DNA from 2 places in the Actinocatenispora thailandica genome. Region 1 is predicted to be linked to the other one. Evidence: riboswitches for the same ligand, from Rfam matches in the RefSeq annotation. Region 1 holds a riboswitch; the other holds the start of a gene.
What was found. A riboswitch is a leader RNA that binds a small molecule or an ion and turns the genes downstream of it on or off. The one in region 1 is predicted to bind S-adenosylmethionine.
Positions count from the first base shown of each region.

Region 1 (15,810 bases):
CGCCGCGCTCCCGGGCCGTCGCCGACTTGTGGTCCAGGTGGGTGTCGAGCCAGTGCAGCTCGCCGCCGTCGGACCGGCGGAAGCGCACCAGGCTGGCCATCCGGATCACCGTGTTGCCCCAGCTCGGGCTGCGCGAACCGGCCTGCTCCGGGGTGTCCGACAGCCAGAAGTGCTGGGCGTCGACCGGCGTCAGCACGGCCGGGTCGTACAGCACCGCGGTCCACTCGCCGCGGCCACCGCTCTCCCGGCCGGCGCCGACGATCCGGTACCGGCCGGAGTCGGCGGCGATCTCGCGCAGCTGCTGGTAGTGGCCCTCCTGGGTGCCGATGACGTCGGCGCCGGCGCGCCGCACCTGCTCGGCCAGCAGCGGCCGGCGCGCCGGCCAGGCCCGCGCGTCGGTGTCCACCGGGTTCTTCAGGTTGTAGGTCATGCCCGTCAGGCGCATGAGCCGGAGGCTACCGCGTCCAGCCCGTACCGTTTGGCGAGCATTCGCGCCGTCTCGGCGAACCGGTCCCGCAGCGGGGCCGGCGACAGCACCTCCACCTCGGCGCCGAGCCGCAGCAGCTCGTGGTGGGCGATCGCCACGCTCTCGATCGGCAGCCGGGCGGTGAGGGTGTCGTCCGGCCCCGGCTCGGCGGTGGCCAGCGCCTCGTCGGCGGCCAGCGCACCGACCGCGTGCCGCAACCCGCGGGCCCCGGCCGGGGTCAGCCGGATCACCGCGGTCTCGGCCAGCATCTGCCGCTCGAACTCGGCCGAGCGCTGCGCCCAGCTCGCGGCCAGGTCGAACTCCGAGTCGCGGACGAAACCGGCGCCGGTCTCGGTCACCTCCTCGAACCGGTCCACCCGGTAGATCCGCAGCGCCCCGTCGACCCGGGCCGCCAGGTACCACACGGACTGCTTGAGCACCAGCCCGTACGGCTCCAGCACCCGCCGGACCGTCTTGTCCCGGCGCCGGTAGCGCACCGCGAGCAGCCGGTCGGCCCAGACCGCGTCGGCCACCGCGGACAGCTCCGGCGTCGCCCGCACCGGCTGGAACCAGCCGGGCGCGTCCACGAAGAACCGCGCACCGACCCGGCTCGACACGTCGGACAGCTCCGCCGGCAGCGCCGCCAGCACCTTCAACCGGGCCGCGGACAGGGCGTCGGACAGCCCGAGCGCCTGTGCCGGAGCCGGCGCGCCGGACAGGAACAGCGCCTCCGCCTCCTCCCGGGTCAGCCCGGTCAGCCGGGTGCGGTAGCCGTCGACCAGCGCATATCCACCGCGGCCGCCCTGCTCGGCGTAGATCGGCACGCCGGACTCGGACAGCGCCCGCACGTCGCGATAGACGGTGCGCTCGGAGACGCCCAGCTCGGCGGCGAGTCGCGGCGCGGTCATCCGACCGCGGGACTGCACCAGCAGCAACAACGAGATCAGCCTGGCCGCGCGCACCGCAACACGGTAGCCACCGGCACCGACACTTTCCGGCCACCGGCCGTGCGGGTACTTCGTCGGCCGGGGGTTGGGGGCCGTGCGGCATGCTGGGTGCCAAGATCCCCGTCCCCGGGAGGCACGCGTGCTCATCGCCCATCTGTCCGACCCGCACATCACCACCGGCCCGCTGGCCGCCGACCCGGCGACCGGGCTGTACCGGGCGCTCGGCCGGGTGCTGACCCTGGAGCCGTGGCCGGACTGCGTGGTGATCACCGGCGACCTGACCGACCGCGGCCAGCCGGCCGAGTACGCGGCGCTGCGCGAGGTGATCGGCCGGTTCCGGCTGCCGGTGCACCTGGTGGCGGGCAACCACGACCTGACCGCGAACCTGGTCGCGGAGTTCGGTGGTGGGAAGGTCGGTGCGGGCGCCCGGGTCGGCGGCGGTCCGGAGCGGGCCAGCTACTCGGTCGACTACGACGAGGCCACCATCGTGGTGCTCGACTCCCAGGTCGACGGCACCGCGGCCGGCACCCTCGGCGCCGACCAACTGTCCTTTCTGGACAGCGAGCTGGCCCGCCGGCCGGAGCTGCCGGCGCTGGTCTGCCTGCACCACCCGCCGATCGACGTCGGCATCCCGTTCATGGACGGCATCCGGCTCACCGACGGGCCGGATCTCGCCGAGGTGATCGGCCGGCACCGCAACGTGGTCCGGGTCCTCGCCGGCCACCTGCACCGTACGGTCAGCGCCAACTTCGCCGGCTCCACCCTCTCGGTGGCGCCCAGCACGTACCGCCAGATCGACCTGTGCACCCGCGCCGAGGCACCGTTCGGCTACGTGCACGAGCCGACCGGCTTCCTGCTGCACGACCTGACCGGGGACACCTGCGTCACCCACCTGGTCCAGGTCAGCCACGCCGCCGCCCCGGTCCAGGGCTACTGAGACGGCCGCTCTGCACCCTTCGGGCCGCCGGACGCCGGGGTCGAGAAGCTGCGCACGACGAGCCGGGCGATCACCACCACCCCTGGCCCGGATGCGGGTAGCCGGTGAGGACGGGCACCGGGACGACCGGGCGCTGCGGTGGCGGCAGCTGGCGGACGGTGCCGTCCGGGAACCGGATGTGGTAGTTCACGCCGTCCCAGAACGCCGGCGGTACGGTCCGGTCCCGGCCGGTGAAGACCTGGCGCAGGCCGATCGCCTTGGTCAGCAGCTCGCGTTCCCGCTCGGCGAAGGTGTCGGCGCCGAAGCCGGACAGCGCCGAGTCCCGGGCCAGCGCCAGGGTGGACAGCGCGAACTGGTACTCCTCCATCGCCCGGGCGCCGTCCGGGCCGGCGACCCGCTTCGCCCAGCGCCGCGCCGCCATCCGGCGCGTCATCGTGGCCAGCGCGGCCAGCTCCGGCGGCGACAGCCAGCCGGCCGGCACGTACGGCCGGAGCATCCGCGCCATCTGCCGCCCCTGCCGGCCGCGCGCCCACAGCGCGACGCCGACCGCGGCGAAGAAGATCGGCGCCATCACCAGCGCGTACCCGGTGAGCAGCGCCTGCGTCCCGAGCGTCGAGATGAGGTTCCAGGTGGAGTGCAGGCTCATCGCGGCGATCCAGCCGGCCAGCGGCGCGAGGTAGCGGACCCGGTTGTCCCGGGCGCGGGCGGCGAGACCGAACCCGATCCCGGTCATCGACGTGAACAGCGGGTGCGCGAACCCGGAGATGCCGATCCGCACCACGAACAGCATCACCACCATCAGCGCGCCGGTGACCGCACCGCCCTCCTTCGAGCCGGTCACGTAGATGCCGCCGAGGTAGAGGATGTTCTCCGCCATCGCGAACCCGGTCGCGGACAGGCCGAAGTAGATGATCCCGTCGACCACGTTGATCGGCTGCCGCTTCCTGCGGTGGAAGAAGTACAGCAGCAGGACCGGCCCGAGCGCCTTCATCGTCTCCTCGATGAACGGCGCGACCAGGACGGCGTCGGCGTTGCCGGACATGCCGGCCCGCTCGAACAGGTACGACCCGAGCGTGTTGACGCCGAGTGCCGCCGAGGTGGCGACGCAGGCGCCCCAGCCGAACACGAACGCCAGGTACTTCCACGGCTCCGGCTCGTAGCGGTCCAGCCACAGGAAGCAACCGACCAGGAACGGTACCGGGATGATCGCCACGGCGAGGCCGATCGCGAACGCCTTCGGGCCGATGTTGGTACCGACGACGAGGATCAGCACCACCGCGCCGGCGACGATCGGCCCGATCACGGCGGCCATCTTCCACAGCCGCACCCAGTCGAACCGGGCCCGCTTGGGCGCCAGTGGCGGGACGATTGCCGAGCCGAACGGCTGCCCCCCGGGCGCCGCGAGCGGTTGCGTGCCAGCTGCCGCGACCGACTGCGTGCCGGGCGCCGCGGGCGACTGCGTGGCCTGCCCCGGCCCGACCGGTCGGGCGGCCGGACCACCGGACGCGGCACCCGCCGGACCGGGCGGCGGGACCACGGGGCCGGGAACCGGCGGCGGCGCGCCGTGCGGCGGCGCCGGCGAACCGGAGGGCCGCGGCGCGGCCGGCGAGCCGGAGGCCGGCGCGGGCGTCCCCGAAACGGGTGCTCCGGGAGCACCCGAGGTCGGCCGGGCCGGCGTGCCCGGGATCGGCGGGCTCGACGGCTGCCGGCCGGGCGGCTCGGCCGCCGGCTGATCGCGCATGGCACCGGACGGACCCCCGGCCGACGGCTTCCCGGCCGACGGGCTCCCGGCCGGCGGCTTCCCGGCCGACGGGCTCCCGGCCGGCGGCTTCCCGGCCGACGGGCTCCCGGCGGACGGGTTCCCGGCCGGCGGGCTCCCGGCCGGCGGGCTCCCGGCCGGCGGCTTCCCGGCCGACGGGCTCCCGGCGGACGGGTTCCCGGCCGGCGAGGAGCGCCAGCTGTCCGGGTAGGCGGACGGCAGCCAACCGGGCGTGTCGACCGGTTCCGCGGCTCGTCCTCGATCGTCCCGGCCGGCATCGCCGGGCACCCCGGCACGGCCGTCCCGGTCGGGGTCACCGGGTGCGCCGGCCCGGCCGGACGCGTCGTCAGCGGACGCGGTGGGGCGGGCCCACGGCGAGTCGTCGCCGCGCCGCGCCGAGTCGTCGGCCGGCTGCCGCGCCGGGTCCGGTGTGCCGGGCGTCCCAGAGGGCGGGAGGTCTGCCATGGCGCCAGCCTAGTGCGGTTATGCTCCCTGGCAGGTCACGAGTGCCAGCGTCAAGCCCCGGCTTGCTGGCCGGCAACCCTCGCTTCCGCGGTGGGGTGCCCCGGGTGAAGACCGGGCCCGCGCGCCAGACGGCGCCGGGCAAGCGCGGACCCGCACGTCACCGGTGGGGTCCCTGGTCCTCCCGGAGGTGTGTTGTGTCCCTGCCTGTCGACCTCGTCCCGCCTGTCGACCTCGTCCCGCCCGCCGGCGCCGTGCCGTCCACCGGCGCCGTGCCGTCCACCGCGCGCCGGCCCCGGCTGGTGCCGGTACCGCGCCGGTCCGAGCCGCTCACGCTCGCCGACGCCGACCTGCAGGTACCGCTGGTGACCGGCGGCACCGTCGGCTACGCGAACTTCGACTACGCGGCGAGCGCGCCGGCAGCTCGGGTGGCCGTCGAGGCGATCACCGACCTGCTGCCCCGGTACGCGAGCGTGCACCGCGGCGCCGGCCTGCCCTCGGCGCTGTGTACCCGCCGGTACGAGCGGGCCCGGGAGCAGGTGGCGCGGTTCCTCGGCTGCCGCGACGACGACACGGTGGTCTTCACCCGCAACACCACCGACTCGACGAACCTGCTGGCGCACGCGTTGCCGGCGGACGCGACGGTCGTGGTGTTCGACTCCGAGCACCACGCGACGCTGCTGCCGTGGCGGCGGCCGGTGCGGCTGCCGGTCCCGGACAGCCCCGCCGACGCGGTACGGGCGGTGCACGCGGCGCTACGCGAGCTGCGGCGCGGCGAGCACGCCCCGGGTCCGCTGCTGCTCGCGGTGACCGGGGCGTCGAACGTCACCGGCGAGATCTGGCCGATCGCCGAGCTGGCTGCGGCGGCGCACCGGTACGGGGCGCGGATCTTCGTGGACGCCGCGCAGCTGGCGCCGCACCGGCCGGTGGACCTCGCCGCGGCCGACATCGACTATCTGGCGCTGTCCGGCCACAAGCTGTACGCACCGTTCGGTACCGGGGTGCTCGCCGGGCGGGCCGACTGGCTCGACGCCGCCCCGCCGTACCTGGCCGGCGGTGGTGCGACCGCGCTGGTCGGCGACGCGACGAACGACGTGCGCTGGTCGACCGGCGCGGCCCGGCACGAGGCCGGCAGCCCGAACGTACTCGGCGCGGTCGCCCTCGGCGCGGTCTGCGCGGCGCTGGGGGCGCCGACCGGGACGCGGCGATCGACCGGGAGCGCCGGCTCACCGAGCGACTGCATGCCGGGCTGGCCGCCATCGACGGCGTCGCGGTGCTGACCCTGTTCGACGCCGGTAGCCCGCGGGTCGGTATCGCCGCCTTCGCGGTACGCGGCCTGGACTCCGACGTGCTCGCCGCGGCGCTGTCCGCCGAGTACGGGATCGGGGTGCGGGACGGCATGTTCTGCGCGCACCCGCTGACCCGGCGGCTGCTCCGGAACGCCGGCGGCGGCGAACTGCCGGGCACCGCGGTACGGGCGAGCATCGGCCTGGGCACCACCACCGAGCACGTCGACCGGCTCGTCGCCGCGGTCCGCCGGCTCGCCGCCGACGGTCCGGAGTGGACCTACGAGCGGCGCGACGGCCGGCCGGGGCCCAGCCCGGATCCCCGCGTCTTCGACTGACTGTGAGGCTTTTCTTCGCAGCCTGATGGTGCTGGGCTGTGGGTCGGCAGCTGCGGGCGTGACCCTTCGCCTGACTGGCTTCGTGCCTTTGCGTGGACTTGTCCGTTCGCGGTTGTCGGCCCCCGGCCCAGTCGGAGTAGGTGGCCTGATCAGGAGCTTGACCGCCGAGCGTTCACGGCGCGCGGCGTGTCTCATCACAGTCCTGCCCGATCTCCGCACCGGACCGGAAACCGCATCCGCTCCAGGCAAGGAGAGAACGCATGACCAGTGTGACTGATCTTCGAGAGATGGTCGATGTCGTCATCGGTGTCGACACCCATGTGCACACCCACTCCGCTGCCGCCGTCGATACCGGCACCGGCGGGGTGGTCGGCCAGATCACCGTGGAGGCCACCGCGGACGGCTATGCCCAGCTGGTGGAGTTCGCCGACCAGCACGCAACACTACGAGCCTGGGCAATCGAAGGCACCGGCGGCCACGGCGCCGGTGCGACCCGGTACCTGCAACACCACGCCGAACTGGTCATCGAACTCGACCGCCCCGAACGAACCAAGCGGCGTAACGGCGCGAAGTCCGACCCGCTGGACGCCATCCGCGCCGCCCGCGAAGCCCTGTCCCGCACCAGGCTAGGCACCCCGCGCAGCGGCGGCGACCGGCAAGCCTTGTCGGTACTGCTGGCCGCCCGTAGATCCGCGATCCACGCCGCGACCGATGCGCAGCGACAGGTGTTCAGCCTGGTGGTCGCGGCCCCGGAACAGATCCGTACCCGTTTTCGTGGTCAGAAACTGCCCGCCATGCTCACCACCGCCTCACACCTGCGCGTTCACCCATCCTGGGACGCAGAAACCACCACCACCGTCACCGTGCTGCGCTGCCTGGCCCGCCGGGCCCACGCCGCGGCCGCAGAAGCCGCCCAACACCAGAAAGCCATCCACGCCATCGTGCGGTCCTGGCGCCCCGACCTACTCCAACGCAAAGGCATCGGACCGATCGTGGCCGCAACCGTGCTCTGCGCCTGGTCCCACCCCGGCCGGATCCATTCCGAGGCAGCCTTCGCCATGCTCGCCGGAGCCGCACCCATCCCCGCCAACAGCGGCCAAACCACCAACCGCTACCGACTCAACCGCCACGGCGACCGACAACTCAACCGCGCTCTGCACACCATCGTGCTATCCCGCATCCGCTACGACCAAGCCACCCGCACCTACGCCGCCCGCCGCACCCGCGAGGGCAAAACCAACCGAGAGATCAAACGCTGCCTCAAACGCTACATCGCCCGAGACCTCTACCGACTCCTCGAATCAGGCAACCCCACCGCCACCCCTTGACAACCCATAGGAGCGTCCCGGCCGGACGGGGGCGGCCAGCGACCCCGGATCGACCGGCCCGGTGGCGGACGGCCGGCGGTCAGCGACCCGCGTTCGGCCGGCGGGCGAATGGGCGGTCGGCGACCCGGGGTCGACCGGCCCGGCGGGCGGCGGTCAGCGCCCCAGGGCGTCGAGTTCGGCGGCGTGCGCGGTGGTGTCGTATTCCGCGCCGCCGAGAGACTGCGCCAGGTGCCGTAGCGCGATCTCGCCGAGCGTGTGCAGGATGTCCATCCGGTCGCCGCCGGCGTCCAGCAACCGGCGGGCCGCCTGCCAGGCCTGCGGCGGCTCGTCCTGCCAGAGCTGCTCGGCGACGACCTCGTGCAGGGTGACGTGCGGGTCGCTACCGTCCGGGTCACCACCGTGCTCGGCGACGATGAGCAGCCGCCGGTCGTCGGGGTCGGCCGGGTCCAACTCGATCTCCTGGCCGTCGAGTTCGATCACCGTCGCCGGCAGCGCGAACATCCGCCGATCCAGCGCCTCGGCGGCCTCCGCGGGGCCCAGGTCGGGCCCGTCCGGGTCGTCCAGCTCCGGTACGTACCGGTCGAGCAGCTCGGCCAGCTCGTCGGGGGACAGCTCGTCGTGCTCCTCGCCGAGATGCTCGCCGCACTCGGCGGCGAGGGTGACCACGTCGTCGACGGCGGCGGCGGGCAGCCCGGCCAACCGCGCGGTGTACCGGGCCCACCCGACGACGACCGCGGGAAACGCGGCGAGCGCCGGCTCGTCCAGCTCGTCCGCGTCGATGCCGCCGTGCAGCAACCGGCCGAGCCGGCCCGGCCCGATCCGCAACGGTCGCTCGTCCTCGTCGGCGCCGAACTCGGCGATCAGCCGGGCCGCGGCGGCCACCGCGGCCGGCGGGTGATCGGCGAGCGGCGCCGCGGCCTCGGCCGAGTCGAGAAACCCGTCCACCGCGGCACCGACCACGTCCTCCGAATCGACGAAGCCGTCCGCCGGGGCGCCGCCCACGCCGCGGTCCGGGCCGGGCGCGGTCGCCGGGCTGCCGGCACCGGGCGCCGGCGTCTCGGCCCTGTCGCCGGGCATGTCCCGCAACCGGGCCAGCGCGAGCGCGCGGTACCGGGGAAGGTCGTCGCTCTCGGTGGGCTCGGCCCATTCGTCGAGCACGGCGAACCCGGCCCGGAGCAGTTGGGCCGCGCGCGCCGGCTCGGTGTCGACCATCGTCGTCACCTCCGCGGACCCGGCGACCTGGTTGGCGGTCTGCGCGAACAGCTCGTCCGGATCGGCGGAGAACCAGGCGTCAGCGACGGCGCCGTACGACTCGTCATGATCGAGCAGCGCGGCCAGCGCGTGCCGTTCGTCGCCCCGGCGGTACGCGCAGAGCACGGTGGTCTGCTCGCCGTACACGTCGGTGACCAGCGCGCAGCGTTCGACGGTGGCCGGGCCGAGCTGGTCGGCCCAGGCCGGCGCGGGCACCCCGGCGTCGACCAGCCGGGTGGCCGCGTCGCGGGCGGCGTCCCGGAGCGGCTCGGTGGTACCGAGGTGGGCCAGCGCGAGCAGCGCCGCGAGCGCTTCGGCGCTGCGCCGGTGCGCCGCGTACCGCACCGCGGCGCGCGGCAGTACCTCCGGGTTCGCCCCGGCCGCCACCGCGCCCCGCCACCAGGAGCCGAGCAGTTCGGAGGTGAACAGTTCCGCGGCGAAGCCGTCGAGCGCCAGGGCGTCCCGGTAGGAGCCGACGAACTCGGCGGCGATCTCGTCGACACCGGGGGCGGACCGCCTGCGGGCGGGCTTCTTCTTGCGTTTCCGGCTGGCCGGGCTCATTCGCCGATCGTGTCAGAACGCCCGGCACGACGTTCGCCCGCCCCGGCAGGGGGCGGGCGATCGTGGCGTCGGATGCCGGCCGGGCGCCCGGCGATCACCGGGTTGCGGCCGGTTCGACCGAGGGTCGGCGCCGTCGATCAGGCGGCGGCGCCGGCGCCGGTCATCGTTTCGCGCAGGCTGGCGAGCGAGCGGGACAGCAGCCGGGAGACGTGCATCTGCGAGATGCCGACCCGGTCGGCGATCTGCGACTGGGTGAGGTTGCCGAAGAAGCGCAGCACCACGATGGTCCGCTCACGCTCCGGCAGCGCGGCGAGCAGCGGCCGCAGCGCGGCACGGTCCTCGACCGTGGCGAGGCCCGGATCGTCCTCGCCGAGCAGGTCCTGTACCTCGGTGGCGGCGGTGTCACCGACACCGACCGGGGTGGACAGCGACACCGCGGTGTACGCGTTGCCCGAGTCGAGGCCCTCGATCACCTCGTCCTCGCTGACGCCCAGGTGCTCGGCCAGGTCGGCGACCGTCGGCGAGCGGCCGAGCCGCTGCGCCAGCGGCCCGGTGGCGTTGGCGATGTGCAGCTTCAGTTCCTGCAGCCGGCGCGGCACCCGTACCGTCCAGCCCTTGTCCCGGAAGTGTCGCTTCAGTTCACCGCTGATCGTCGGTACCGCGTAGCTGGTGAACTCGACGCCGCGGCCCGGGTCGTACCCGTCGACCGCCTTGATCAGGCCGATGGTCGCGACCTGAACGAGGTCGTCGTGCGACTCACCGCGACCGGAGAACTTCCCGGCGAGGTGCCGGGCGAGCGGCAGGTACCACTCGATGACCCGGTCCCGAATCCGGTCCCGGTCGGGGTGGCCGGTGGGCAGGTCGTACAGGCGGGTGAGCAGCAGCCGGCCGGTCTGGTCGGATCCGCGTCGCGCGGTCCGCTGCCGCGGCAGGCTGTCCACAGTGGAATGGCGAGTGAGAGTGGTCTGGGCGGACATGCAGGCTCCTTCGACACCACGGCCGGCACCACCCGGACGCGCGCAGCGAGCCCGGTGGTACAGCGGCCGAACGGGGTTTACGAAGCGCCCGTTGCTTGAGCACTCGGCGGGGTGCGCATCGCAGCTGGCGACGACACACCCGAGATGACCGACATCGCACGGCACGGTGCCGCGGTCACGCCACGCACCAGGCGCGGCCGACCCTGCGAGACGGCCTCGACGACCACCGGCACCACACGGCCCGATGGTCTCGACCACAACCGGAGGTCATCGGCAGGGTTCTCTACCGAAGCCTCGACGGCTGACCGGCCCCACGTTACACGCCCTCCCGGCGACGTCAAGGCCAAGATCGTTTGTCGTCCGGCGCCGGATCCGTCGACCCCGGTGTCGTCCCTGCACACAGCGTTCGCACCGGCCGGCGACGGGCCGTTGCCCGGCTGGGCGGGGTCAAGGGATGTCCCCCATCCGGGTACGCCGCAGGGCTGACGTCCGGCGCGCCGGACGCGGCGCCGGTACGACCCAGGCCGGACGGCGGGTGCGCTCCGCGGACGGACGACACGCGGCGTGCCGAAACCTAGCGTTTCCCCCGTCACGGTCGGCCGACGAGAGTGCCGCCGGGCCGGCGCGCCACCAGTACGGATGCCGTGCGCGCCACGGACGACAGCGGAGTGCGGATGACGGCGCAATCACCCATCGCGACCCAGCCTGCGGTCGCGGCCACGAACCTGACCAAGACGTACGGCACCGGCCCCACCGCCGTGCCCGCCCTGACCGACGTGAGCGTGACGTTCGGTGCCGGCGAGTTCACCGCGATCATGGGGCCGTCCGGTTCCGGCAAGTCGACCCTGCTGCACTGCCTCGCCGGTCTCGACACCGTCACGCACGGTTCGGTACGGATCGCCGGCGTCGAACTGACCGCGCTGTCCGACCGGGCGCTGACCCGGCTGCGCCGCGACCGGATCGGGTTCGTGTTCCAGTCGTTCAACCTGCTGCCCACGCTCACCGCGGAGCAGAACATCCTGCTGCCGCTGGAACTCGCCGGCCGCCGGGCGGGTCCGACCGCCGGGCCGGACGCCGACTGGCTGCGCCACCTGATCCGGGTCACCGGGCTGACCGGCCGGCTGCGGCACCGCCCGGCCGAGCTGTCCGGCGGCCAGCAGCAGCGCGTCGCGTGCGCGCGGGCGCTGGTGTCCCGGCCGGCGGTGGTGTTCGCCGACGAGCCCACCGGCAACCTGGACTCGCGCTCGGGCGCCGAGGTGCTCGGCCTGCTGTCCGCGAGCGTGCGGGAACTCGGCCAGACCATCGTGATGGTCACGCACGACCCCGTCGCCGCCGGGTACGCGGACCGGGTGGTGCTGCTCGCCGACGGCCGGCTCGTCGACGAGATCGCCCGGCCGACGCCGGACACCGTGCTGGCGGCGATGCAGCGGCTCGGTGCGGCATGCTGAGAGGTGCGGACAGCCGCCGACGTGCCACCCTGCCGGCATCTCTTCGGGTCACGCTGGCCGGGCTGCGCACGCACAAGCTGCGGCTGGTACTGACCGCCATGGCGATCGTGCTCGGGGTCGGGTTCGTCACCGGCACCCTGACCTACGCCGACACCGCCAGGGCCGCGCTCTACCAGCGGTTCGCCGGCTCGGCGGCCGGGGTCGACGCCGACGTACGGGCCACCGGCGGCGACCACCGGCTGCCCGCCTCCGCATTGTCCACAGTGGAATCCGTAGCCGGCGTGCGGGCCGCGGCCGGCCGGGCCAGCGAGAGCCTGCCGATCCTCGCCCCGAACGGCCGGCCGATCACGAACTTCGGCCTCGCGGGCAAGGGAGTCAACGTCATCGGCGACGCCGGGCTCCGGCCCTACACCATCCACAGTGGACACCTGCCGGCCGGAGACGGACAGGTCGCCGTCGACCGGAACACCGCGGCGCGCTACCACTTCCGGATCGGCGGCCCGGTCACCGTCGTCGACCACCACCAGCACCGGCATCGGCTGGTACTCACCGGAACCGTCGAGATGGCCACCGGCACCGGCGGCAGGGACGGCAGCACCGCGGTCCTCACCGAGCACGCCCTCGGCCGGTACTCCGGCCACCCCGGGTATCGGCAGATCGTCGCGCACGCCGCGCCCGGGGTGTCCGAACGGCAGCTCACCGCCCGGGTCCGGGCCGCGATCGGATCGCCGCACGTCGAGGTGATCTCGGGCAGCGCGCTGCGGGTCGAACTGGCCGACGACGCCATCTCGGCGGTGTCCGTGTTCAGCACCGCGCTGCTGGTCTTCGCCCTGGTCGCACTGGTCGTCGCCGCGTTCGTCATCTACAACACGTTCACCATCCTGCTCGCCCAGCGCCGCCGCGAACTCGCCTTGCTGCGCTGCGTCGGCGCGTCCCGCCGCCAGGTCTTCGGCGCGGTACTCGGCGAATCGACGCTCGTCGGCCTGGCCGCCTCGACGCTCGGCGTGCTGTTCGGCTTCGCCCTCGCGTACGGGATGGCCGCCGCGCTCGGGGCTCTCGGCCTGGCGCTGCCCGCCACCCACGCGCTCGTCGTGACGCCCCGTACGGTGCTCGTCGGCGTCGCCGCCGGCCTGCTGGTGACGGTCGCCGCGGCACTGCTGCCAGCCGTCGCCGCCACCCGGATCGCGCCGATGGCCGCGCTGCGGGCGCCCGCCGAGCACACCGGCCGTCGCCGCACCGCGGCCCGCATCGTCGCCGCCGCGCTGCTCGGCCTCCTCGGCGGTGCGCTCACCGTACTCGGCGTGACCGCCAAGCCAGTCGGTACCGGCGAGAACACGACCGGCATGCTGCTCGTCGTCGGCGGCGGGCTGGTCGTGTTCCTCGGCCTCGTCGTGCTGGCGCCGCTCTACCTCGCACCGGTCACCGCCGCCGTCGGGTACCTGCCCGGCAGGCTGCTCGGCCCGGCCGCGCGGCTCGCCGGCCGCAACGCGCGGCGCAACCCCGGCCGGGTCGCCGCGACCAGCACCCCGCTGATGATCGGCGTCGCGCTGATGACGATCTTCAGCGTCGCGCTCGCCACCGTGCGCGCCTCCGCCGACGCCGAGCTGAGCCACAGCTTCCGCGCCGACTACCTGCTCACCGGCGTGCAGGCCGAACCGGGCAGCGGGGTACCCGCGGCTGCCGTCACCGCGCTGCGAAACCGCCCGGAACTCGCCGGGATCACCGCGCAGCACAGCGCCCGCAGCACCGTGGCCGGCGGCCGTACCACGGTGTCCGCCCTCGAACCGGGCGCCGACCTGCGACCCAAGACGACCGCCGGCTCGCTGACGAGGCTGCACGCAGGTACCGCCGCGCTGCATCAGGCGGTCGCCGCGAAGCTCGGCCGGCACGTCGGTGACACCGTCTCGATCGGCGGTCACCGGTACCGGATCGTCGCGCTCTACGCCGGTAGCATGGTCGGCAGCGCGCTGCTGTCCTGGCCGGACTTCCGCGCCGGGTACGGCACCCACCCGGCACAGAGCGTGTACGTGCGGGCCCGCGCCGGCATCCCGGCCGCCGACTCCCGGGCCGCCGTGGACGCCGCGCTCCGCCCGTACCCGCTGGTGAACGTCTCGTCGATGGCCGACACCAAGCAGCAGCTCAGCTCGTCGATCGACCAGCTGCTCGGCGTGTTCGCCGCGCTGCTCGGCATCTCCGTGCTGATCGCGGTCTTCGGCATCGCCAACACGCTGTCGCTGTCGGTGTTCGAACGCTCCCGGGAGTCGGCCCTGCTCCGCGCCCTCGGCCTCACCCGGGGCCAGCTGCGCGGCATGCTGCTCACCGAAGCGGTCCTGATCGCGGTCGTCGGCGCCCTCGTCGGCATCGCGTTCGGCATCGGGTACGGCATCGCCGCCGCGCGGGCCGCCCTGACCGGATTCGCCGGCGGGGTGCAGCTCCCCGTCGGGCAGATCCTGCTGTACCTCGCACTCGCGGCGCTGGCCGGGCTCGTCGCCGCGGTGCTGCCGGCCCGGCGCGCCGCCCGTACCTCGTTGACGGTGGCGATGGCCGAGGAGTGAGTTCACCTCTTTGCGCCGAGGTGCGCCCGGGGCGCGGCCTGCGGGGTGCGTTCCGGGGGTGCGGGGGTGAAGGCCACCTCTGTGCGCCGCTTTGACCCCGCGTGGGGGAACGTGGGGAGGGGGACTTCGCCCCCTCCCCACACCCCTCCCCCGCCAAGGGGGCCGTCGCCCCCTTAGCGATCCCCCGGCCGGACAAACAGAGACGAGCCCCGGACCCGCCTGACCCGCTTCGGAAGGTCGGGGCCCGGTGCCCGGGTCGGGACGCCGCCTGGCCCGCGTCGGAAGCTCGTGTGGCGCCGGTGGCCGGTCTGCGCGGTCTGGGCGCCCCGGGCGGCTCGACGCGGCGGGCGGTTGGGCGTGGCGGGCGGTGGCGTGAGAGGAAGGCCGCGCCGAGACCCGTCCTTGTTCGACGGTTGCTCGGCGGCGAGGGGCAGCATCACCGGAGGCTGGGTGGGGGATCGCCAAGGGGGCTTCCCCCCTTGGCGGGGAAGGAGCGCGAGGAGGGGGCGAAGCCCTCTCCTCGCATCCCCCACGCGGGGTACAGCCGCGAACAGAGGTGGCCTTCATCCTCCAGCACGAGCGCACAGAACACCGAGGCGGCCCGCACACGCCAACCCCGCGCCAGACCCCAGCGCCCCGGGCACACCTCGGCGCAAAGAGGTGCACCCTTGTCACAGCGGGCGGCTGGGGTCCGTCAGGGTGTTGACGGACGTACGAGGGGGTCGGCGATGGACGAAGGGGACCTGCTGGCGCGGCGCTTCCAGGCGGAGCGGCCACGTCTGGAAGCGGTCGCGTACCGGATGCTCGGCTCGGCCGCCGAGGCCGAGGACGCGGTGCAGGAGGCGTGGCTGCGGCTGGCCCGCAGCGACGCCGACGCGGTGCAGAACCTGGCCGGCTGGCTGACCACCGTGGTCGGCCGGGTCTGCCTGGACATGCTGCGGTCCCGTACCTCGCGGCGGGAGGCGCCGCTGGACGAGCAGCCGGTCGAACCGGCGCCCGACGCGCCGGCGGAGACACCCGAGTCGCAGGCGCTGCTGTCCGACTCGGTCGGGCTTGCCCTGCTGGTGGTGTTGCAGACGCTGGATCCGGCCGAGCGGCTCGCCTTCGTGCTGCACGACATGTTCGCGGTGCCGTTCGACGAGATCGCGCCGATCGTGGACCGCACCCCGGCGGCCGCCCGACAGTTGGCGAGCCGGGCCCGCCGTCGGGTGCAGGGCGGCACCCCGCAGCACCCGGACCTGGTCCGGCAGCGCCGGATCGTGGACGCGTTCCTCAGCGCCGCCCGGCAGGGCGACTTCGACGCGCTGGTGTCGATCCTCGATCCGGATGTCGTCATCCGCTCGGACGGACGGTTCCAGCGTCAGGGTGCGGTCACGGTGGCCCGTGGCGCCTCGGTGTTCGGCCCGATGGCGGCCGGCGCGCACCTGATCCTGGTCGACGGCCGGGTCGGTGCGGTCGCTTCGATGACCGGCCGGGAGTACCGGGTCCTGCTGTT
Region 1 is NZ_AP023355.1:7,406,486-7,422,295, reverse strand. Features, by position in the region: gene Athai_RS33750 (endonuclease/exonuclease/phosphatase family protein) at 1-445, opposite strand, end outside; gene Athai_RS33745 (helix-turn-helix transcriptional regulator) at 436-1,428, opposite strand; gene Athai_RS33740 (phosphodiesterase) at 1,553-2,350, shown strand; gene Athai_RS33735 (PrsW family intramembrane metalloprotease) at 2,421-3,662, opposite strand; gene Athai_RS33730 (hypothetical protein) at 4,090-4,320, shown strand; SAM riboswitch class IV at 4,608-4,725, shown strand; partial or broken gene Athai_RS33725 (aminotransferase class V-fold PLP-dependent enzyme) at 4,922-6,195, shown strand; gene Athai_RS33720 (IS110 family RNA-guided transposase) at 6,456-7,523, shown strand; gene Athai_RS33715 (hypothetical protein) at 7,677-9,335, opposite strand; gene Athai_RS33710 (RNA polymerase sigma factor SigF) at 9,473-10,312, opposite strand; gene Athai_RS33705 (ABC transporter ATP-binding protein) at 10,987-11,760, shown strand; gene Athai_RS33700 (ABC transporter permease) at 11,754-14,315, shown strand; gene Athai_RS33695 (sigma-70 family RNA polymerase sigma factor) at 15,044-15,810, shown strand, end outside.

Region 2 (15,810 bases), 7.1 Mb from region 1:
TCCCGCCGCTGGGTCACCTGCTCGGGCTCAGCGATCAGGGTTTCGGGCTGTGGGCCGGTACCGCGGTCAACGACACGTCCAGCGTGGTGGCCGCCGGGTACACGTTCAGCCAGGCCGCCGGGGATCATGCGGTGGTGGTGAAGCTGGTGCGGTCGTTGATGATCGTGCCGGTGGTGATCGGGATTTCCGCGCTGTGGCGCCGTCGCGCGGCGACCGCCACCGCCGCCGCGCCGGGCAACGCCGCGCTCGGGGCGCCGGGGAGCGGGCGGCCGGACGACGGCGTGCCGGCCGAGGCGGTGCGGAAGCCGGCGCGGGCCCGGCTGCTCCGGCTGGTACCGGTGTTCCTGTGGCTGTTCCTGGTGGCCGCGGGCGCGAACACGATCGGCCTGGTACCGGCGGGTGCGCATCACGCGCTGGGCGTGCTGGCGACGTTCCTGGTCGCGGTGGCGCTGGCCGGGGTGGGCACCGGGATCGGCGTGGCGGACTTCCGCCGCGCCGGGCCGAAACCGTTGCTGCTGGGCGGAATCCTGTGGGTGCTGGTCGCGGTGACGAGCCTCGGCGTGCAGGCGGTCACCGGCCTCGGCTGACCGGGTCGGCCGGCACAACCGGAAGGCGCCGGCCGGCTGCCGACGCCTTCCAGGGACGAGTGAATGAACCGGTGATCAGCCGGCAGCGAGACGAACGTTCTCCGCCTGCGGGCCCTTCTGTCCCTGGGCGATGTCGAACTCGACACGCTGACCGTCGTCCAGAGACTTGTAGCCGTCCATCTGGATGGCCGAGAAGTGGACGAACACGTCCTGCCCACCATCCACGGCGATGAAGCCGTAGCCCTTCTCCGAGTTGAACCACTTGACGGTGCCCTGTGCCACGGTGCACTTCCCTTACCTCAACCTGCTCCGGACCGCGGTTGCGGCTCCGGGACCCTCACATCCTGCGGGAAGCGTGCACGCGACACAACCCCGACCGGAGACTGACGGCCGATGCGAAACGCTACACGAGCAGGACCACCCTGCACAGCCTCTTCGCTTTCATGTGGTATGAGGACTCGGTAAAAGCCCAGGCCAACCCGTCGGATCCGGTCGCCTCTCGCGCCGCGAAACCTCAGGAATGGCGGCGCGACTGCACGATGCGGAACCGCCCCGCGACGTACGCATCGTCGGTGAGGCAGGCGTTCGCGGCCGGATTCGCGCCGGTGGCGTGGAAGTCGCTGAACGCCGCGGACTGGTTGACGTACACGCCGCCGGTCAGGTTCTCCGACAGGTGCACGCCGACCGTCACGGCGACCCGCTCGGCCGCGGCCAACACCGACTCGTCGGTGGAGTAGACCGACGCGGTCAACGCGCCCCGGTGCGCCACGGTGCGCTCGAACTCGGCGAGCGAGGCGGTCGTACCGTCGGTCGCGACCAGGAAGCTGATCGGGCCGAACCACTCCCTGCCGTACACGGTGTCGTCGGTGACCGACAGCCGGCGGATCAGCGGCGTGCGCACCACCGCGTCGGCGTGCGCCGGATGCGCGACGGTACGCGAGTCCAGCACCGCGTCGCCGACCTGCGCCGCGGCCGACACCCGGTCGCGTACCCCGTCGTTGACGATGGCGCCGGTCAGCTCCACACCGCGGGCGTCGTCGTCGGTCAGCTTGCGCACCGCTGCCGAGATGCCGTCGGCGACCTCGTCGAAGCTCTTGTGCCCCTGCTCGGTGTCGATGCCGCCGGCCGGCAGGAAGATGTTCTGCGGGGTGGTGCACATCTGCCCGGAGTAGAGGGTCAGCGAGAAGCCGATGTTGGCGCACATCCCGGCGAAGTCGTCGGTGGAGTCGACGACGATCGTGTTGACGCCGGCCTTCTCGGTGTAGACCTGCGCCTGCCGCGCGTTCGCCTCCAGCCAGTCACCGAACTCGGTCGAGCCGGTGAAGTCGACGATGCGCACCTCGGGCCGGGTGGCCAGCTCGGCGGCGATCCACTCGCCGGGCGCCTCCGCGGCGAGCTGCACCAGGTTCTCGTCGAACCCCTGCTCCGCCAGCACCTCCCGGGCGTACCGGACGGTGACCGCGAGCGGCAACACCGCGCCGGGGTGCGGCTTGACGACGACCGGGTTGCCGGTGGCGAGGCTCGCGAACAGTCCCGGGTAGCCGTTCCAGGTGGGGAACGTGTTGCAGCCGATCAGCAGCGCCACGCCGCGCGGGATCACGTGGTACTTCTTGTCCATGGCCAGGGGCGCCCGCTTGCCCTGCGGCTTCTCCCAGTGCGCACCGGCCGGGTGCCGGGTCATCGCCGCGTACGAGTAGGCGACCGCCTCCAGGCCGCGGTCCAGCGCGTTCGCGCCGCCGGCCTGGAAGGCCATCACGAACGCCTGGCCGGTGGTGAACTGGACCGCGTTCGCCAGCTCGAACACGTGCTGGTGCAGCCGGTCGAGGATCTCCAGGCAGACGCCGACCCGCGCCTCGACCCCGGCGTCCCGCCAGCCGGGCAGCGCGGCGGTGGCGTTGCGCAGCAGGGTGTCCACGTCGGTGTGCGGGTACCGCACGTCCAGCGGCAGGCCGAACGGGCTGGACTCGGTGGCCACCCGGTCGCCGGGCTGGTCGAGGGGGAAGTCGGCGCCGAGGTACGCCTCGAACGCCGCCCTGCCCTCGCCGGCCGCCGCCTCCCCGTACACCCGGGGGCTGGGGGACTCGGGGTAGGCGGACCAGAAACCGCGCCGCCAGATCGTGTCCAGCGCCTGGGTCAGGGTCTTGAGATGTGCCGCGAACAGCGGGTGGCTGCCGGTGGCTTCGGTGGTAACCGTCATGCCGCCATCATGCCGCCGGCACCGCCCCCTCGACGACCACCCGCACCCTGTCGATCATGGGGTCGTCCGGGTTGATCATGGGGTGGTCCGGGCCGGCAAGCGCTTACCCTGCGGACAACGCCATGATCAACGGGCGGTGGGAGGGTCAGACGGACTGTTGCCAGGCGTCCCAGAGGTCGACGATGCGGAAGCCGAGCTGCTCGTTGATCGCGATCATGTGCGCGTTCTCGGTCGCGTTCCAGGTGTGTACCGAGGTCAGTTCCGGCACGTCCGACATGGCCTGGTGCAGGTTGGCGAGCTTGGTCAGCAGGCCCAGCCGGTGCCCCCGGTGCTCCGGCAGCACCAGGGTGATCTCCTGGTCCATGGTGTCCCGGCGGCAGCCGTACCCGACGAGTTCGGTCCAGGCGACCAACTCGCCGGACGGCTCGTGCCGGACCATCGCGTGGTAGTTGCGGTGCCCCCGGGCCGCGCCGGAGCGTTCGTACTCGCGCACCCGGGCGACGTCGATCTTCTCCGGCTCCCACTCGATGTCGCCCAGCGGCACCTCGCCGATGAACCTGCTGCTCAGTACGGCCCGGCCGGCGACGAGATCGTCCGGCGTCGCACCGGACCAGGTGAGCAGGGTGTAGTCCGCGCCGGCCGCCCGGCGGTACTCCTCGACCTGTTCGGCCAGCCGGTCGAGCGACAGCCCGGTGGTGTTCAGCACCCGCCGCGCCTCGGTCTGCGCCCGGGCCGCACCCATCGCCGTGGCGAACGGGGTACCGGCGTCGGGCCGCGGCGGCCCGTCCGGCAGCGCCCGGACCGACTCGGCCAGCAGCCGGGACCGGCCCTCGGCCCGCAGCACCCGACGCAACTCCTGGTACAGCGCGGTCCCGATGCCCCGTCGGCGCGCGTCCGGCCGCACGGTGAGGTCCACCTCGGCGTTGTCGAGGTTGTCGAGCGTCGGCAGGCCGATGCCGAGGATGCCGTCGATCCGGCCGTCGCGAACCGCGACCCGCCGGAGCATCCGCGTGCCGGCCGCCGGTACCCGCAACCGGCCGAGCAGTTCGGCCCGGCACCCGGCCACCACGCCCGGCGCGTCCACCGCCGCCGCGGTCCGCTCGACCTCGAGCCAGCCGTCGACGTCGGTCTCGGCCCGGAACTCGCGAATCTCCATCCACCCAGGATGCGAGCGACGGTCACCGCCCGCGACCGAATTCCGCACCGGGTCGCCGCCCGGCCCGGCCGGCACCACCCGGCGACGCCGCGCGCGGCCCCGGGACGCCGCAGCGGCCCGGGGCAGCGCCGCTGGTCAGCCGCCGAAAGCGCCGAGACCGTTCGGGGTGCCCAGCCCTGTCGGGCCGTCGTACCCGGCGACCCCGGTGCACAGGTAGTCGCCACCGCAGTCGAACTCGTCGGTGGCGTTGCTGCCGCCGACCACGTCGCGCAGCGCGCCGGCATGCCCGTACAGGTAGCTGGCGTCACCGAACAGCTCGGGATGGCCGGCCAGCGCGATGACCCCGGCGACCAGCGGGGCGGCGGCGCTGGTACCGCCGGCGACCGCCCAGCCGAGCCCGTCGGACGAGTCGTACACCGCGACGCCGGTCGCCGGATCGGCCACCGCGGCCAGGTCGGCGACGGTCCGCCCCGGGCAGTACGGGTCGTGCTGCCACGCGGGCTTCGCGGTCCAGGCCGAGCAGCCGCTGCCCGCGCCGGACCACGCCGACTCGGTCCACTTACCATCCACTGTGGACAGCGCCGTGCCGCCGACCGCCAGCACGCTGTCGTAGGCCGCCGGTACCTGCGGAATCCGATACCCGCTGTCGCCCGAGGACGCGACGACCGCGACGCCCGGATGGCGGTAGTGCGCGGCCAACCGCCCCGTGGCGCTGTACTCGTCGCCGCCGTAGGAGTTGGAGATCTCGGTCGCGCCCAGCGCCGCGGCGGTGTCCACCGCCGCGGCCATGTCGTCCAGCGCCGCGGAGTTCGCCGCCACCACCAGGATCCGGCAGTCCGAGCAGGCCGCGGACACCATGTCCACGTCGAGCGAGATCTCCGGCCCCCAGCCCTGGTCGCCGGGCAGCGGCCCGGCGGCACCGTCCTGGTTGACCACCCGCAGGCAGCCGTCGTCGACCGCGCACGGCGGCAGGCCGTACGCCTGTCGGTAGACGGCCAGGTCGGCGGCGAGGTTCGGCGCGGTACCCGCATCGACGATGGCCACCGTCTGGTCGGCGCCGCCGCTGTCCGGCAACCGGTACGCGTCCCGCAGCTGCGCCGGCCCGTACCCGGCCGGCAGCGCCGCGCCGGTCCGTCCGCCGCCGGACCTCGCCGGGTGCCGCGGCACGTCGGTCCGCAACTGGGCGAAGCAGCGCACCTCCCCGGTGCCGGGTCACCGCACACGTCCCGTACCGCCGGGCGGGTCGGCGCGGCGGTGGCCTGCGCGGCCGTGGACAGCCCGGTCACCGCCAGCGCCACGGCGGCGACCAGTGCTCCCGTTCGTACTCGCATCGTTGACCTCCTGACCGGCTCAGCCGGCGATCGTGTAGGCGGCGGTGATGGTCTGGGTCAGCGAGCCGCCGAGCGCGTCGGTCGCGGTCAGCCGCAGCGACGGCGAGCTGCCGCGCGCAGCCGCCGGGTTGGTCCAGGACACCCGGTACCGGCCGTCGTCGCCGGACACCCGGGCCCGGTGCCAGCTGGCGCCGCCGTCGGTGGACAGTTCCACCTTGACCGCGGTGATCCGCGCGCTGCTGCCGAACTTCCCGTACCGCTGGTGGCCGACCCGCAGTCGCATCGTCTGGGTGGCCAGATCGCTGGTGTTGTGCGCATCCACGGCCAGCCGGTAGTTCGCGGTGAGTACCGGCAGCACCCGGCACGGGGTGTCCACGGTCTGCCCGGGGCAGCTGGCGGGCGCCGGCATCGCGACCGCCGTGTCCGGCGAGTACCGGAACCGCACGTCGGTGACCGACCTGGTCGCCTGGCTGACCGTGCCGACGGCGCGCTGATCCATCTCGTACCGCATCCGGAAGGTGGCCGGCTGCGCCGGATCCGCGGTGAGCTGCCCGTCCAGGTACGGCATCGGCCGGTCCGCGACGACCGTTCCGTTGCGGTACAGGCGGAAGCGGGTGGTGGCGCCGCGCGGCATGTAGCCGGTGGCGTGCCCGTCGCTGTCCACCGCGGCCTGCAACCCGATGTCGAACGTGTCGCCGGCGACGCAGGCCACGCAGCCGGCCGGCTCCGGGTACCGACCGACGCCGGGTACCAGCGGGCCGCGCCCCCAGTCGACGTGGTACTCGTGGCCGGCGACGTAGCGGTGCGGCTGACCCCAGAACGGCAGCCTGTTGCCGTTCTGGATCGCCTGGATCCAGCCACCGCCGTCGCTGGTGCCGACGTAGTCGGTCACCTCGCCGGGCATCTGCTGCACCGGCGACGGGTTGAGCAGCGTCGGGGTGTGCGCGAGCATGTCGTCGTACGCCCCGCTGTACAGCATTCCGGTGTCGTCGGCCTGCGCCGGATCGCCGAAGAAGTGCTGGTGGATGGTCGCGAGCTGGCTCGGCGCCACCTGCAGCGACTCGTCGGCGGGGATGCGGTCGAACCCGAACGCCACGTCGTAGCGGTACGCCTCGGCGCCCGCCGGCGACTGCCCGCTCCACTGCACCACGTAGTGCAGCCGGCCGACCTGCGCCGCCGGTTGCGGCGACACGTACAGCGCGTCGCCGGCGGCGACACCCTGCATGTCCTCCACACCAACGCCGGCCGCGTCCTGCCGGACCAGCCGGATCATCGCCTGCGCCGGTACCGTCGGCCGCGGCGTCGCGACCGACACCCGGGCAGTGGCGGCGGCCTCGGCCACCGGCACCGTCGTCGTGGTGCCCGCCTCGACCGTCACGTCGGTACCGACGACGTAGTGCAGCCCGGTCTGCTCACCCTGCTCGTCGAAGTCGCGGAACGGGGCGGTGAAGCTGTAGTGCCCGACCGGCACCGCGATCCGGCCGACGCCGTCGACGACCGGTACGTACACGTCGGTGCGCCGCGCGTCGTCGGTGTTGACCAGCAGCACCCCGGTGGTGGCCGCGGCGCCGGTCAGGTCGGTGGCGTCGAACTGCACGATCGCCTGCTGGTAGTGCGGGGAAACCCGCTGCGCCGCAGCCGATGCCAGCCGCATCCCGGTCATCCCGGGTACCAGCTCACCGCTGCCGGCCGGGCGGCCGGCCCGCACGTCGGCGCCGATGGCCGCCCGCACCGCGGCGCCGAACGTCCGGGTCGAGGCGGCGGTCAGGTACCCGTCGGCGGTGTCGCCGTCGACCGCCGTCACGGTGACCCCGGGCGGGGCGCTCGGCGTCACGCCGGCGGCGAACGTCATCCGTACCGGGATCCGGTGGCCGGCACCGAGCTTCGCCAGCTCCGTCACGTCGAACAGGGACCGGTCCAGCGGGCGTCCCAGGTACTGCCCCGCCGCCGCAGGCACCGCGTACCGGTCACCGTCGGCGCCGGTGTGCCAGGACAGCCCGGCGTCCCGCGCCGATGTGGCGCCACCGGGCCCGACGGTCACCCGCTGCCCGGTGGCGAGCACGACCTCCGCGCCGGCCGGCTGCCCCGCCAACCGGGTACCGCCGGTGTCCGCGCCGCGCGACCCACCGCCGGCGCTCGTACCGCCGCCGTCGGCGCTGGCCGTGCCACCGGCCGCCACCGCCGCCAGCGCGGTCATCGCCACCACCACGCCCTGGCCGAGTCTCCGCCGTCGACCACTTCTCGCTGGTTTCCGCACTCGCCGCCCCTTCCCTCTACCGGCTTCCACCCGGTACTTGCCGGGAACGGCGCGCACCGTTCGCGGCGCGGTGACGACGCTCACCGTCGGGCCGGGTCACCCGCCCGCGGGGCTGCTCGTCGAGAGGGTGCAGCGTGCGGTACCGAGGAAGGGGAAGGCCGAGGAACGCGGGATCCGGGGGCTCGGCCCCCGGGCGCTGAGCGAGGCCCAACGCGCTGCGGTCTGCGCGCACGCTTCGGCGCCGAGCGGATTGGCGCGGGAGGGGCACCACGTCGACCGCGCCGAAGCGCAGGATTTGGGTGTCACTGCTCGACGAGTCGTGCAGGACAAGAGGTGTGGTGCCCTCCCGCGTCGCATATGTTCCACCTTCACGACGCTGCCGTCAAGTGCGGTGACGCTGCGCAACGATGACCGGTGGACACGCCTCGTTCCCCGCCGATCGCGGTGCCCGAACCGTCCGGAATGTCGGGCTCTCGACCCGGGAGGTCAGCCGAGCAGGCCGGCCTCGCGGGCGGCCTTCAGCGACGGCCGCACCGTGTGGGTCGGACCGACCTGCGCGGACACCGCGTCGATGGTCTTGAGCCCCTCGCCGGTGTTGTACACGACGGTTTCGGCGTCCCGGTCCAGCTTGCCGGCCTCGACGAGCTTCTTGAGGACGGCGACGGTCACCCCGCCCGCCGTCTCGGCGAACACCCCGGTGGTCCGGGCGAGCAGCTGGATGCCGTCCCGGATCTCGTCGTCGGTGACGTAGTCCATCCAGCCGCCGGTGCGCCGCACCGCCTCCAGCGCGTACGGCCCGGCGGCCGGGTCGCCGATGTTCAGCGACTTGGCGATGCCGGTCGGCTTGACCGGGGTGATCTGGTCGGTACCGGCGTGCAGCGCGGTGGCGATCGGGTTGCAGCCGGCGGACTGGGCGCCGAACACCCGCCACGGGGTGTCGTCGACCAGGCCGATTTCGACCAGTTCGGTGAACGCCTTGTCGATCTTGGTGAGCAGCTCGCCGGACGCCATCGGGATGACGACCTGCTGCGGCAGCCGCCAGCCGAGCTGCTCGGCCACCTCGTACCCGAGGGTCTTGGAGCCCTCCGCGTAGTACGGCCGGACGTTGACGTTGACGAACGCCGTCTCCTCGAACTCGTCGGTCTCGGTGAGTTCCTGGCACAGCCGGTTGACGTCGTCGTACGAGCCCTCGATGGCGACGACCTGCCCCTGGTAGACGGCGCTCGTGACGACCTTGTTCTGCTCCAGGTCGTACGGGATGAACACGATGCTCGGCACGCCCGCCCGGGCGCCGTGCGCGGCGACGGAGTTGGCCAGGTTGCCGGTGGAGGCGCAGGCGAACCGGCTGAAGCCGAGCCCCTTCGCGGCGGTCAGCGCCACCGAGACGACGCGGTCCTTGAACGAGTGCGTCGGGTTGGCCGAGTCGTCCTTGACCCACAGCGTCTTCAGGCCCAGCTCGGCGGCCAGCGCGTCCGCCTTGATCAGCGGGGTCATGCCGGGGTTGACGGTGACCCGGCTGGCCGGGTCCTGCCCGGCGGGCAGCAGCGGCGCGTACCGCCAGATGTTGTGCGGGCCGGCCTCGATGTCGGCGCGGGTGACCGCGCGCAGCGCCGCCTGGTCGTAGCCGACCTCGACCGGCGCGAAACACTCGTAACAGGCGTTCTGCGCGATCAGCGGGTATTCGGCGCCGCAGTTGCGGCAGACCAGCGCGCGGGCCGGGTTGGCGGCGATGCCGGAGGAAGCTGCGATCACGCTCATGCGAAGCCTTTCGCTCATCTTTCCCACGCCGGTGACGGTCGCAGGCCGGAGTTGGCACCTGCCGGCTCGCGTCGAGCGCGAGCTGCGGTGGTTGCCGGGGCGTCATCGGGCCGGTCCCTCAGCCCCTCTGGATGAGGTGCATATGAAGTTGTACGCGCAGCTTACCCACCGGCGCGGCGACCTCCCGGCCCGTGGTCCCACTGCGTGGACGTGAGATCGACCATGCCTTCTGCCGGTGCCGCACCCCTCGGCGGCACCGGCAGAAGGCCGACGCGGTCACCGGCCCGACAGCACCTCGGCCGACGCCCACTCCGGTCCGGTCAGGACACGTCGGGCCGTACCGGCGGGCGCCGGCGTGGCCGGGGCCCCGCCGGGCCTGGGCTGGATCCGCCCGGCGCCGGCGCCGCCAGCCGGACGGTCGGCGGACACCGGGCGAGCGGCGGACACCGGACGGTCGGCGGACTCCGGGCGGGCAGCGGTCCCGCGCGGCGGGTCGGCCGGCACCGCGGCGCGGACGCCGGTGGTGGCGCGGGCCGCGGCGCGGCGGGCCAGTACGTTCGTCGCGACCAGGGCGGCGACGGTCAGCGCGGCCCCGACGATCTCGGCCGGCACCGGCCGGTACCCGCGGGCGATCTGGATGCCGAACGTGATGACCGGTACCAGGTTCATGAACAGCGCCGCGTTGGGTGCGCCGAGCCGGCGGATCGCCACGTTCCAGGCCAGTACCGCGAGCACCGACGAGGCGATCGAGATGTACCCGAGCTGCCAGGCGTCGGCGCCGAGCGCAGCGATGCCCGGCAGGTGACCGATGCCGGCCAGGTCGACGGCGACGGCCACCAGCACGGTCGCGGCGGCGCCGACGATCTGGGTGAGGGCACCGAACCGCAGCGCGCCCCAGCCGGCGAACCGGCCGGCGCCGTGCGTGTACACGGCCCAGCCGACGACGCCGAGGAACGCCATCGCGTCGCCGCTGCCGATCGCACCGAGGTCGGTCGGGTGACCGTGCGTGATGACCAGGCCGACGCCGGCCAGCGCGACGAGCATCAGTGCGATGGTCGGCAGGGTCGGCCGGACCCGGTCGCGTACCCAGCGGACCAGCACGGTCAGCAGCGGGGTGAGCGCGACCATCAGGGCGCCGTTCTGCGGCGCGGTGTAGCCGAGCGCGATGTTGACGAGCAGGTTGAAGCCGGCGATGCCGACCACGCCGAGTACCGCGATCTCGGCGAACCGCCCGTCGGTGCGGAACGCGCGCCGGCCGGCGGTGGCGGCGAGCAGCGCGGACAGGACGGCGGCGGCGATCAGGTAGCGCGCGGCGGTGAGGTGGTACGCGTCGACGTGCCGGAGGGCGCCGGCCATCACGATGAACATGCCGCCCCAGATGGCGACGGAGAACAGCGGCAGGCCGTACGAGCTGGACCTGGACATGAGCGAGCTTCCCTTGTTCGACGAATCTCGAACCTTTGACTCGGCTCACCCTAGGCGCATGTTCGACGTTTGTCGAACATGCGTTACCCTTGCCACATGGAGCTCTACGAGCCGGACGTGGCCGCCGTACCGGTGACCACGATCCTGTCCGCGCTGGGCGACGAAGCCCGGCTGGAGATCGTGCGCGAACTCGACCGCGACGGTGAACGATGCTGCGGCACGTTCGACCTCGGGCTGGCCAAGGCCACCCGGTCGCACCACCTCAAGGTGCTCCGCGAGGCAGGGGTCACGCACACCAGGATCGAAGGGACCAGCCGGTACGTCTCGCTCCGGCGCGACGAACTGGAGCGCCGCTACCCCGGCCTGCTCGGCGCCGTCCTCGCCACCGCCCGCACCCCCTGAGCACCGGGACCGGCGGCAAGGCGGCCCCGCGGTGGCGGCGGTTCGCCACACTGGGGGCATGACGATGCCTTCGCAGCCTGCCGCGCTCACCTGCCCGCTGTGCGGAAACCGGGAGTTCCAGACCGAGGCCGGCCGGCTGGACAGCAAATGGGGCGTGACCTCGCACAAGATGGTGCTCAAGATCTGCACCCGGTGCCGCTACATCCTGCACTTCTACGACAAGCACTCCATCTTCGACTTCGACTGACCGGCCGTCCCGCTTCGACCTCGGCTGACCGGCCGTCCGGCGGTCAGGACGTGACGTCCTTGCGCAGGAACCGCCACCAGGCGAGGGCGGTGAAACCACCCGCGTAGATCAGTGCGGAGAAGGCGCCGCGGGCCATCAGGTCCCAACGCACCGGGTCTGCCAGCAACCCGGTGTAGGCATCCTGGTAGTGCGTCGGCAGCAGCGCGCGCAGCCCGCCCAGCGCCGTCACCTGGTCCAGGATGCTGGACACGATGACCAGCAGCACCGCGCCGCCGACCGCGCCCAGCGCGTTGTCGGTGCAGACCGACAGCAGGAACGCCAGCGCCGCCGGCACCAGCAGCACGATCGCCAGATAGCCGACCACCCCGGCGATCCGGCCCAGCGCCGGGCCGGGCGCGATGGTGTCGCCGGTCATCGTCACCAGCGGATGCCAGCCGAACGCCGCCGCGCCCACGGCCAGGGTGACGCCGGTCAGCACCACCAGCGCCGCCGCCGAGGACAGCAGTCCCACCGCGTACTTGACGCCGAGCAGCCGGCGCCGCGGCACCGGCGCGGCGAGCAGGTAGCGCAGCGAACCGGCACTCGCCTCGCTCGCCACGGTGTCCCCGCAGAACAGCGCGACGATCACGACGAGCAGAAACGACGCCGAGACGAACAGGGTGAAGACGGTGAAGTTCGCCGCCCCGGACTTCGCCACGGTGACGAACGCGTCGCTCTGGTTCTGCGCCGAACCGCCATTGCCGTCGGTGCCGAACCGGAACGCGAGGAACAGGATCACCGGCAGCGCGACCAGGAAGGCGAACACCAGCTGGGTGCGCCGACGGGTCAGCTGCCGACGGATCTCGGTCCCGACCGACAGCGTGCGGGCCGGCCGGTACCCGGCCGCCCGGCCGTCCACGGTGGACGCGGTCATCCGGCACCCCGATTCCGGCGGCCCCCCGCCAGCCTGTCCACAGTGGACATCGTCATGACTCACCCCGATCGAGCAGGGCCAGGAAGGCATCCTCCAGCCGGCGCCGCGGTACCACCCGGTCGACCGCCACGCCGCCGCCGACCAGCGCGTCGACCAGCCGGTGCCGGGGCGTACCGTCGGCCAGCTCGACCAGCAGGCCGCCCTCGGCGCGCGCCACCGTCGACACCCCCGGTACCGAGCTGAGCAGCGGCTCGGCCGCGTCCGGGTCGGTGACGCCGACCAGCACGCTGGGCGAGTCGCCGATGATCTCGGCAACCGGGCCGGCCGCCACCAACTCGCCGCGGCGCATCACGACCACGTGGGTGCAGGTCTGCTCGACCTCGGCGAGCAGGTGGCTGGAGACCAGCACCGCGCGGCCGTCGGTGGCGTAGCGCTGCAGCACCCGGCGCATCTCGGCGATCTGCGGCGGGTCCAGTCCGTCGGTCGGCTCGTCCAGGATCAGCAGGTCGGGCAGGCCGAGCATGGCCTGCGCGATGGCCAGCCGCTGCCGCATCCCGTGGCTGTACGCGCGGACCCGGCGGTGGATCGCGTCGCCGAGGTCGGCGATGTCCAGCACCTCGGCCACCCGGGCGTCGTCGAGCGGGCGGCCGGTCGCCTTCCAGTACAGGGTCAGGTTGTCCAGGCCGGACAGGTGCGGTAGGAAGCCGGGACCTTCGACGAGAGCGCCGATCCGGGACAGCACCGGCGCACCCGGGCCGGCCCGGTGGCCGAACAGCAGCGCCTCGCCGGCGGTCGGCCGGATCAGTCCGAGCACCATCCGCAGCGTGGTGGTCTTGCCGGCACCGTTCGGCCCGAGCAGGCCGACGACCTGCCCCGGCTCGACCGTGAAGCTGGTCCCGCGGACCGCGACGAACCCGTCCTTGTACGTCTTGCGCAGCCCGCGCACCGCGAGCGGGGTGTCGGCGAGTTCCGCGACCACCGCCCGCTGCCGGCCGCGCCGGCGGGCCCGGGCGATCAGCAGCGCCACCGCGATCACCAGCACGGCGAGCACGACCGCGGCGGCGAGCAGCCAGTACCAGATGCCCGCAGGATCGGTGAGCGGGGTGGCGGCGACGGCGGGCAGCTGCAGCGCGCCGGCCACCGCCACGGTGTAGGTCGCCGGCTCGCGCGGGCCCGCGTACGCCCGGTCGGCGGTGTCGACCACCAACCGGATCCGGTGGCCGGTGGCGAACCGGTGCACCATGCCGGGCAGTGTCACGGTCACCGAGCCGCGACCCGTCACCCGGATCGGGGCGGCCTGGCCGGCGACGAGGCTCTGCGCACCGTCCGGCGCGACGTCGTACAGCTTGGCGAACAGCACGCCACCGGGATGCGCGGCGCCGATGCGGATCGGTACCCGGGCGGCACCGGTCAGGTCGACCGGCGCCGACACCGCGGCCGAGGTGAACGCCGCGGTCTGGCCGGGGATCTCGGTGGCCGGGGCGACACCGGCGATGCCGACACCGGGGACGGTGGAGGTGGCGGCCGGGGTGCCGTTCGGCGGGCTCGCCACCGGCTGCGCCGGGCCGCGCAGGGCGACGTGCGCGCCGGGCCGGCGCAGCCCCGGATAGTGCGGCGCGGACATCGCGGTGGTGCGCACCGCGCCGGCGGACCGGTCGTACCCGACGATCCGGCTGAAGGTGAACGAGTCCGACGCGTGCCCGCTGCCGCCGCGCAGGTAGCGATCCAGCCAGTCCGCGGTGAGCTGGCGGACCCGGTCGTGGTCGGCCGCCGAGCCGGCACCACCGTCGTGGCCGCCGGAGAACCACACCACCCGGACCGGCGCGTGCGTGATACCGCGCGCGTTCGCGTCCGCCTCGGACAGCGGAAACAGCGTGTCGGACAACCCCTGCACGAGCAGCGTCGGCGCGTGGATCCGGTCGAGTACCGAGGCCGGCGAGGACCGGCGCAGCAACGCGACGGCCGCCGCGTCGGGCTTGCCGTCGGCGAGGACCTGCCGGTACATCCGGCACACCTCGGGCGCCCACCGACCGCAGCCGACCGCGTTCGGGTCGGGTGCGGCCGGGCCGCCGTCGTTCCGGCGCGGCGGGCCGGCGTGCAGGCCGGCGCCGAACAGGTAGCCGAGCCAGGCCTGCTTGAGCACGCCGTCGGTGGCCGGGCGACCGGTCGACTCGGGGAACAGCGAGGTCGCCAGGTCGTGCCAGGTGATCTGCGGGACGATCGCATCGACCCGCCGGTCCGCGGCCGCGAGCAGCAGCGTCAGCGCCCCGCCGTACGACCCGCCGACGGCCGCGACCCGCGGATCGTCCGGGCCGTCGGAGCGGACCTCGGGCCGGTGGCCGAGCCAGTCGACCAGCCGGCGCGCGTCGGTGACCTCCCAGTCCGGGCTGTCCAGGTGGATGTCGCCGCCGGAACGGCCGAACCCCTGCGCGCTCCAGGTGAGCACCACGTAACCGAGCCGGGCCAGGTCCTTCGCGTCTCCGGCGACGCTGGCCTTGGTGCCGCCGAGACCGTGCGCGAGCAGTACCGCCGGGGCTGGGGTGCCGGAGTCGGGCAGGTAGAGCGAGGTGTCCAGGCGGACCGGTTGGTCGCCGTGCGGCCCGGTGCGCACCGTGATCAGCTGGTTCTGGACCCGGTAGCCGGGCAGCGCGCGGACCACGAAGAACACCGTCAGGCCGGCGGCCAGCGCGAGGACGACGATCGCTGCGACGACCCGGTCGCGGGTCCGGTGGGGCAGCAGGCGCGGCATGGGGCAACGGTACGCGGCGGCATGATCGCGTCGGTCCCGTTCCACAGCGCCGCCTCAGCCAACGACCGGCACATACTTTGCGCTTCGGTCAGCCGGCCACCAGGCGGACAGACCGCTGCGGGTGCCGCCGGCCTTCGTCCCGGCAACCGGCCCGCTGTTCTTCGCGGCCGGCTCGCCGCCCGCATGGCCGGCCCGCTGTCCTCGCGAACGGCTCGCTGTCCGCATGGCACGGCCCGCTGTCCTTCGCGGTCGCACCCACCCGTGCGGCCGGCCCTTTGCTCTGCGCACCTGAGCGTGCCATCGCTGGTGCACAGGAATGCGCAGAGCAAAGGACGGCCAGCAGGGGCTACCCGTCATCGAGATGCGGGGGTGAGATCGTCGACCGAACGCACCGGCGGGGCCGCACCGGTCCACGCCGCGTCTGGACGACCGGTCGCGGGATGCGGATAGGCTCGCCGCGTGACCAGAGCGACCAGCTCCCTGACCCTGACCGCGAGCCTGCGGCCGGCCGCGCTGGACGGCCGGCGCGGCATCGTCCGGCTGCATCCGGAGGTGCTCGCCGCGCTCGGGCTGTCCGCCGGCGCGCCGGTGCTGCTGACCGGCCGGCGCGCCTCGGCCGGGCTCGCGCTGCCGGCCGAGCCGGACGCCAGCCGCGCCCTGCTGTACGCCGACGATCTCACTCTCGGCAACCTCGGGGTACGGGACGGCGCCGAAGTCACGGTGGCTCCCGCCCCCGTCACCGCCGCCCGCACGGTGCAGGTGGCGGGCCCGGCGCAGACGGTCGCCCT
Region 2 is NZ_AP023355.1:300,704-316,513, reverse strand. Features, by position in the region: gene Athai_RS01465 (YeiH family protein) at 1-587, shown strand, start outside; gene Athai_RS01460 (cold-shock protein) at 663-869, opposite strand; gene paaN (phenylacetic acid degradation protein PaaN) at 1,102-2,784, opposite strand; gene Athai_RS01450 (GNAT family N-acetyltransferase) at 2,930-3,940, opposite strand; gene Athai_RS01445 (S53 family peptidase) at 4,076-5,137, opposite strand; gene Athai_RS01440 (hypothetical protein) at 5,291-7,468, opposite strand; gene thrC (threonine synthase) at 8,015-9,286, opposite strand; SAM riboswitch class I at 9,298-9,424, opposite strand; gene Athai_RS01430 (DMT family transporter) at 9,563-10,711, opposite strand; gene Athai_RS01425 (ArsR/SmtB family transcription factor) at 10,808-11,113, shown strand; gene Athai_RS01420 (zinc ribbon domain-containing protein) at 11,172-11,360, shown strand; gene Athai_RS01415 (ABC transporter permease) at 11,404-12,273, opposite strand; gene Athai_RS01410 (alpha/beta fold hydrolase) at 12,326-15,022, opposite strand; gene Athai_RS01405 (AAA family ATPase) at 15,482-15,810, shown strand, end outside.
Region 2: another riboswitch for S-adenosylmethionine. It lies ahead of thrC (threonine synthase); the one in region 1 lies ahead of Athai_RS33725 (aminotransferase class V-fold PLP-dependent enzyme).